Regions from separate parts of the Pseudoalteromonas sp. SG43-6 genome, predicted to be linked through region 2. Evidence: predicted binding sites of a transcription regulator. Region 2 holds the regulator's gene; the other holds the start of a gene.

Region 1 (3,427 bases), on a different contig from region 2:
ATATGGGTCAAGAGCCGTTAACCGTTGCGAAACTGCACAGTTTAGAAACCGGTGTAAACGTTGACTATATAAAAATACCTGCCGAACAGTATGCCAGCGAACACCCTGCCCGCTTTGATACAATTACTTGTATGGAAATGTTAGAGCATGTGCCAGACCCTGCATCTATCATTCATGCAGTAGCAGAATTAGCGAAACCTGGTGCTGATGTATTTTTCTCTACATTAAACAAAACCCCAAAAGCATATTTGTACGCAATTATCGGGGCGGAAAAATTATTGAAGATGGTGCCTGATGGAACCCATGATCACAAAAAGTTTATCAAACCAGCACAACTCATTGCATGGGCAGAACAAGTAGGCCTCAAAGTACGTGCTAGTGCGGGATTGAGTTATAACCCTTTATCAAAGCAGTACAGCTTAAATACCGATGTAAGCGTTAATTATATTCTGCATTTTGAGAAACTAGCGTAATGGCTGGTTTTAACACAGCAACCCCCGCAATTGATTACGACGCCTTTATTTTTGATTTAGACGGTACATTACTCGATACCGCAGATGATTTAGGGGCTGCGCTAAATTACGTACTCGCTGATCATAACCAACCATTAGTAACCGCTGATATATATCGTCCTGCAGCTTCTAACGGTGCAATGGCGCTGCTTGCAGCTGGATTTGGTCAGCAATGGCACGATCACCCAAATCAAGCTGACTTACGCCAGCAGCTATTAACGGCCTACGCAGATAATATTGCCACCCATAGTCAATGCTTTACTGGAATTGCACAATTATTGATCGCGCTTGATCAACAACAGATCAAATGGGGGATCATGACTAATAAACCTGAGTTTTTGACTATTCCATTAGTTGCTGCAATTGCTGAACTCAAAGATGCACAGGCAATTGTCAGTGGTGACACCCTCGATATCGCTAAACCATCACCTTTACCTTTACTGCATACAGCCCAACTGTTAGATGTTGATCCGAATCGTTGTTTGTATATCGGTGATGCGCAGCGTGACATAATTGCAGCCAAGGCTGCAAACATGCACAGCGCTGCTGCGTTGTGGGGCTACATCCCTAGTGAAGCTGAAGCATTGAGTTGGCAAGCCGATTTTAATTGGCAATCACCTATTGATGCATTTAACCATATATAGTGCCATGTCAAATTTTAACCACTACATATTGTGATCGTGTTACTTTTTGCACATTGTTTGTTGATAAAAAAAGCAGCCAAAATTTATTTTTAAAATGCGTAAATTTAATCGATCATCAGTTGATTTTTATAAATTTCATTTTAATCAGATGGTCAAAGGTTAATGGCTACTAACACAAGCGTGTTATCCCAACGTTATCCACAATTAGGGGCGTTTATGCCCCTTGCAAATGATCGCATACCACACTATCTTGTGATCTAGAATTTGATGAACACCAGATGTTGTGGCTAAATGTTATTCAATTAAATTCGCGCTAATACAGTTTTATTGCAATAAAAAATTTATTTTAAGAAAAATGTGTCACTAAAAAATATTATATCCCAAGGAATACAGGCAAAACTATGAACCAACAGCTATCTGTAAGCAAACGTGACGGCCGTAAAGAGTCACTTGATTTAGATAAGATCCATCGCGTTATTGCTTGGGCCGCCGAAGGTCTAAATAATGTGTCTGTCTCACAAGTTGAGCTGAAATCGCACATCCAGTTTTATGATGGTATTCGTACTGAAGACATCCATGAAACCATCATCAAAGCGGCCGCTGATCAGATCTCTAAAGAGTCGCCTGATTATCAATATTTATCAGCCCGCTTAGCTGTATTCCATTTGCGTAAAAAAGCCTATGGTCAATTTGAGCCACCGCGCTTGTATGATCATATCGTTAAGTTAGTTGAAGATAAGCGTTACGATGCACACTTACTAGCTGACTACACAGAGCAAGAAATTGATCAACTGGATGAATACCTTGATCATGGACGTGATTTAAACTTCAGCTATGCTGCTGTTAAACAGCTTGAAGGTAAATATTTAGTACAAAACCGTGTTACGGGTGAAATTTATGAAAGCGCACAGTTTTTATATATTTTAGTTGCGGCAAGCTTGTTCTCTGATTACCCAAAAGAAACGCGTTTAGACTACATAAAGCGTTTTTACGATGCAGTGTCATTGTTCAAAATTTCATTACCTACGCCTATTATGGCGGGAGTTCGTACCCCTACGCGTCAATTCAGTTCATGTGTACTGATTGAATGCGGTGACAGCCTAGATTCAATTAATGCAACCTCATCAGCGATTGTAAAATACGTATCGCAACGTGCAGGTATTGGTATTAATGCTGGTCGTATTCGCGCACTAGGTAGCCCTATTCGCAATGGTGAAGCATACCACACCGGTTGTATCCCGTTTTATAAGCACTTTCAAACGGCTGTTAAAAGTTGTTCGCAAGGTGGTGTCCGTGGTGGCGCAGCAACCCTGTTCTATCCACTTTGGCATCTAGAAGTTGAAAACTTATTAGTGCTTAAAAACAACCGTGGTGTTGATGATAACCGCGTTCGTCATTTAGATTACGGTGTACAGTTTAATAAACTAATGTACTCACGTTTGATCAAAGATGATTACATCACATTATTCAGCCCGTCTGATGTGCCTGGTTTATATGATGCATTTTTTGAAGATCAAGATGAATTTGATCGTCTTTACGTACAATATGAACAAGACGAGTCAATTCGTAAAAAACGTATTAAAGCTATTGAGCTGTTTTCAATGTTTGCACAAGAGCGTGCTAGCACTGGCCGCATCTATTTACAAAATGTTGACCACTGTAATACACACAGCCCATTCATTGCTAAAGTGGCACCAATTCGCCAATCTAACTTATGTTTAGAAATTGCATTGCCAACTAAACCACTTAACAATGTTAATGATGAAGAAGGTGAAATTGCACTGTGTACGCTGTCGGCCTTTAACTTAGGTGCGATTGAGTCACTGGATGAACTTGAAGAGCTTGCAGAACTTGCGGTACGTGCACTTGATAACTTACTGGATTTCCAAGACTACCCGGTGCCAGCAGCACATAATGCAACGATGGGCCGTCGTACACTCGGAATAGGCGTAATCAACTACGCATATTACCTTGCTAAAAATGGCAAACGTTATTCTGATGGCAGTGCCAATGCATTGACTCACAAAACATTTGAAGCAATTCAGTATTACCTAATGAAAGCCTCAAATGAACTGGCTAAAGAACGTGGTGCATGTCCTAAATTTAACGAAACAACGTATTCGCAAGGTATTATGCCAACCGATACGTACAAACGTGATTTGGATAAAATTTGTGATGAACCATTGCATTTAGATTGGGATACATTACGTGCCAATATCAAAGAGCATGGTATGCGTAACTCAACGTTATCTGCGTTGATGCCATCTGAGA
Region 2 (3,427 bases):
CAGGGTTCACAGCTAACAAACAAATATGCTGAAGGTTATCCGGGCAAGCGTTACTACGGTGGTTGTGAGCATGTTGACGTGGTTGAACAACTAGCGATTGACCGTGCAAACGAATTGTTTGGTTCAGATTATGCTAACGTTCAGCCTCACGCAGGTTCACAAGCAAATGCTGCTGTGTTCTTAGCTTTATTAGATGCTGGCGATACAGTGTTAGGTATGAGCTTAGCTCATGGTGGTCACTTAACGCATGGTTCACATGTAAGCTTCTCTGGTAAGCTTTATAACGCAATCCAATACGGACTTGACGAAGCGACTGGCGAGATTGATTACGCACAAGTTGAAGCACTTGCACTTGAGCACAAACCAAAAATGATCATCGGTGGTTTCTCAGCATACTCAGGTATTGTTGATTGGGCTAAATTCCGTGAAATCGCTGACAAAGTAGGCGCTTACTTGTTTGTTGATATGGCTCACGTTGCAGGCCTTATTGCTGCTGGTGTTTACCCAAGCCCAGTACCACATGCACATGTTGTTACTACAACTACGCATAAGACATTAGCCGGCCCACGTGGTGGTTTGATTATTTCTGCTTGTGGCGACGAAGCTATTTATAAAAAGCTTAACAGTGCAGTATTCCCTGGTGGCCAAGGTGGTCCTTTATGTCACATTATCGCTGCCAAAGCAGTGGCATTTAAAGAAGCACTACAACCAGAGTTTAAAGTATACCAAACTCAAGTTGTGAAAAATGCTAAAGCTATGGTTGCAGTAATGCAAGAGCGCGGTTATAAGATCGTATCTGATAAAACAGAAAACCACTTGTTCTTACTTGATCTAATTGATAAAGACATCACTGGTAAAGACGCAGATGCGGCTTTAGGTAATGCTAATATCACCGTAAATAAAAACTCAGTACCAAATGACCCACGTTCACCGTTTGTAACGTCTGGTTTACGTATTGGTTCACCGGCAATCACACGCCGTGGTTTTAAAGAAGCAGAGTCTAAAGAGCTTGCTGGCTGGATCTGTGACGTACTAGACAACATCAACGATGAGTCAGTACAAGCACAAGTAAAAGAGAAAGTTAAAGCAATCTGTAAAAAATTACCTGTTTACGCTTAATTGAGTTACAAACAGTAATTTAGATCACAATAGCTTAGTTTTTTGCTATTATAAAGGCCGCCTAAAAGCGGCCTTTTTTGTTTTTAACGGAAGCTGATACCTATGCATTGTCCATTTTGCACCGCAAAAGATACCAAAGTGATTGACTCGCGTTTAGTGGGAGGTGGCCACCAAGTAAGGCGACGCCGTGAATGCAATGAATGTCATGAACGCTTTACTACCTTTGAAGGCGCAGAACTTGTAATGCCTCGGGTGATCAAACAAGACGGTAGCCGTGAACCTTTCAATGAAGATAAACTCCTTAATGGTCTACACCGTGCATTAGAAAAACGCCCCGTCAGTACCGAGCAAGTTGATGAAGTGGTCAATATTATTAAATCGCAATTACGTGCCACCGGCGAGCGTGAGATTTCCAGTCACCTGATTGGCGAATGCATTATGGAAGCGCTGAAAAAACTCGATAAAGTCGCTTACGTCAGATTTGCATCGGTATACCGTTCATTCGAAGATATTCGTGAATTTGGTGAAGAAATTGCCCGTTTGGGAGAGTGATATGAACCAATATCAGTTTAGCGAACAAGATTTCTCTTATATGACCCGAGCGATTGAGCTTGCCAAACAAGGATGCTTTACTACCACCCCAAACCCAAACGTTGGCTGTGTATTAGTAAAAAATGACGTTATTGTTGGTGAAGGTTTTCATCAAGTTGCCGGCCAAGGCCATGCTGAAGTGAATGCATTAGCAATGGCGGGTAGCCAAGCCTTTGGTGCAACTGCTTATGTCACGCTTGAACCTTGTAGCCATTTTGGTCGCACACCGCCGTGTGCCGAAGGTTTAAAAGCTGCTGGCGTGGTAAAAGTAATTGCTGCTATGGTTGATCCAAACCCGCAGGTGGCCGGTAAAGGTTTAGCTATTTTAGCGGACGCGGGCATTGAGGTTGCGTCAGGTTTGTTAGAACAACAAGCAAGGCTGTTAAACCGTGGCTTTTTAAAGCGCATGGAGCAAGGTATGCCATTTATTACCTGCAAAATGGCCGCAAGCCTTGATGGTAAAACGGCACTTAAAAACGGTCAAAGTAAGTGGATAACTGGCCCTAAGGCTCGCCAAGATGTGCAACTACAGCGCGCACAAAGCTGCGCTATTTTAACCGGCGCGGACACAGTATTAGTTGATAATGCAAAACTCAATGTTCGTGTTGATGAGCTGCCAGAGCCGTTACCAACGCAATTACCTGTACGCCAACCTGTACGTATTATTATTGATTCACAAAATCGTTTAACACCTGAGCTAGCATTATTTAGCATTGCCAGTGAAGTAATTATTCTTACCACTGAACTTGATAAATCACAGCAATGGCCTCATTACGTAAGCCATATTGTAGTACCAGAAAAAAATAATAAAGTTGATTTAGTGGCTGCCATGAAACTTCTAGCGCAGCAACAGTTTAATCATATTTGGTTAGAGGCAGGGGCAACCTTAGCGGGCCAAATGACTGAATGTAATTTAATTGATGAATATATTGTTTATCTGGCGCCGAAGTTGTTAGGGAATGACGGCAAAAGCTTACTAAACTTTACAGAGCTGACAAGTATGCAGGACGTTGTTAATTTATCAATTAATGAGAGTGTGTGTATCGGTGACGATATTCGTATCACGGCGACACCACGCAAAGCCTCATCTAAACCAAATAACTAAAGAGTAACCACTATGTTTACTGGGATCATCGAAGCGACGGGCACTATTAGCGAGTTACAACAAAAGCAAGGCGATTTAGCTATCCGCATTAAAAGTAATAACCTTGATATGGCCGATGTAAATTTAGGCGATAGCATTGCAACTAATGGGGTTTGCTTAACGGTTGTGGCCAAGCACAGTGATGGATTTAGCGCTGACTTATCAAATGAGACGATTAGTTTAACGGGATTTGCTCACTATAAACAAGGGCAAACTGTAAACCTTGAGAAAGCCATGCAGCCAGTATCTCGTTTAGGTGGTCACTTAGTTTCAGGGCATGTTGATGGCATCGCGACTATTACCGCAATTACGCCTAATGCGCGTGCCGTTGAGTACTGGTTAAGCACCGATGTACAACTAATGAAATATATTCCTTATAAAGGCTCGGTATGCATTGATGGTATTAGCCTAACAGTAAATGCAGTAGCAGATAATAAATTTAAACTGACAATTGTGCCGCACACTAGTGAGCAAACAACTATTGCTGATTTTAAAGTAGGCACGCAAGTGAACTTAGAAGTAGATCAAATCGCGCGTTATTTAGAGCGTTTGATCAAAGGGGCAGAGCAGCCA

Evidence for each region. Region 2 encodes NrdR, which represses ribonucleotide reductase genes. Its sites were predicted from a motif close to AAACACNANATNTNGTGTTT; they were not measured.
Region 1: the regulator NrdR is predicted to act here: its motif matches at 1,426-1,445, upstream of nrdA (class 1a ribonucleoside-diphosphate reductase subunit alpha).

Annotation. Positions count from the first base shown of each region.
Region 1 is NZ_JACJEZ010000003.1:90,047-93,473, reverse strand. It holds gene ubiG (bifunctional 2-polyprenyl-6-hydroxyphenol methylase/3-demethylubiquinol 3-O-methyltransferase UbiG) at 1-473, shown strand, start outside; gene H5201_RS01910 (HAD family hydrolase) at 473-1,156, shown strand; gene nrdA (class 1a ribonucleoside-diphosphate reductase subunit alpha) at 1,558-3,427, shown strand, end outside.
Region 2 is NZ_JACJEZ010000014.1:59,208-62,634, forward strand. It holds gene glyA (serine hydroxymethyltransferase) at 1-1,119, shown strand, start outside; gene nrdR (transcriptional regulator NrdR) at 1,222-1,671, shown strand; gene ribD (bifunctional diaminohydroxyphosphoribosylaminopyrimidine deaminase/5-amino-6-(5-phosphoribosylamino)uracil reductase RibD) at 1,673-2,815, shown strand; gene H5201_RS08130 (riboflavin synthase) at 2,828-3,427, shown strand, end outside.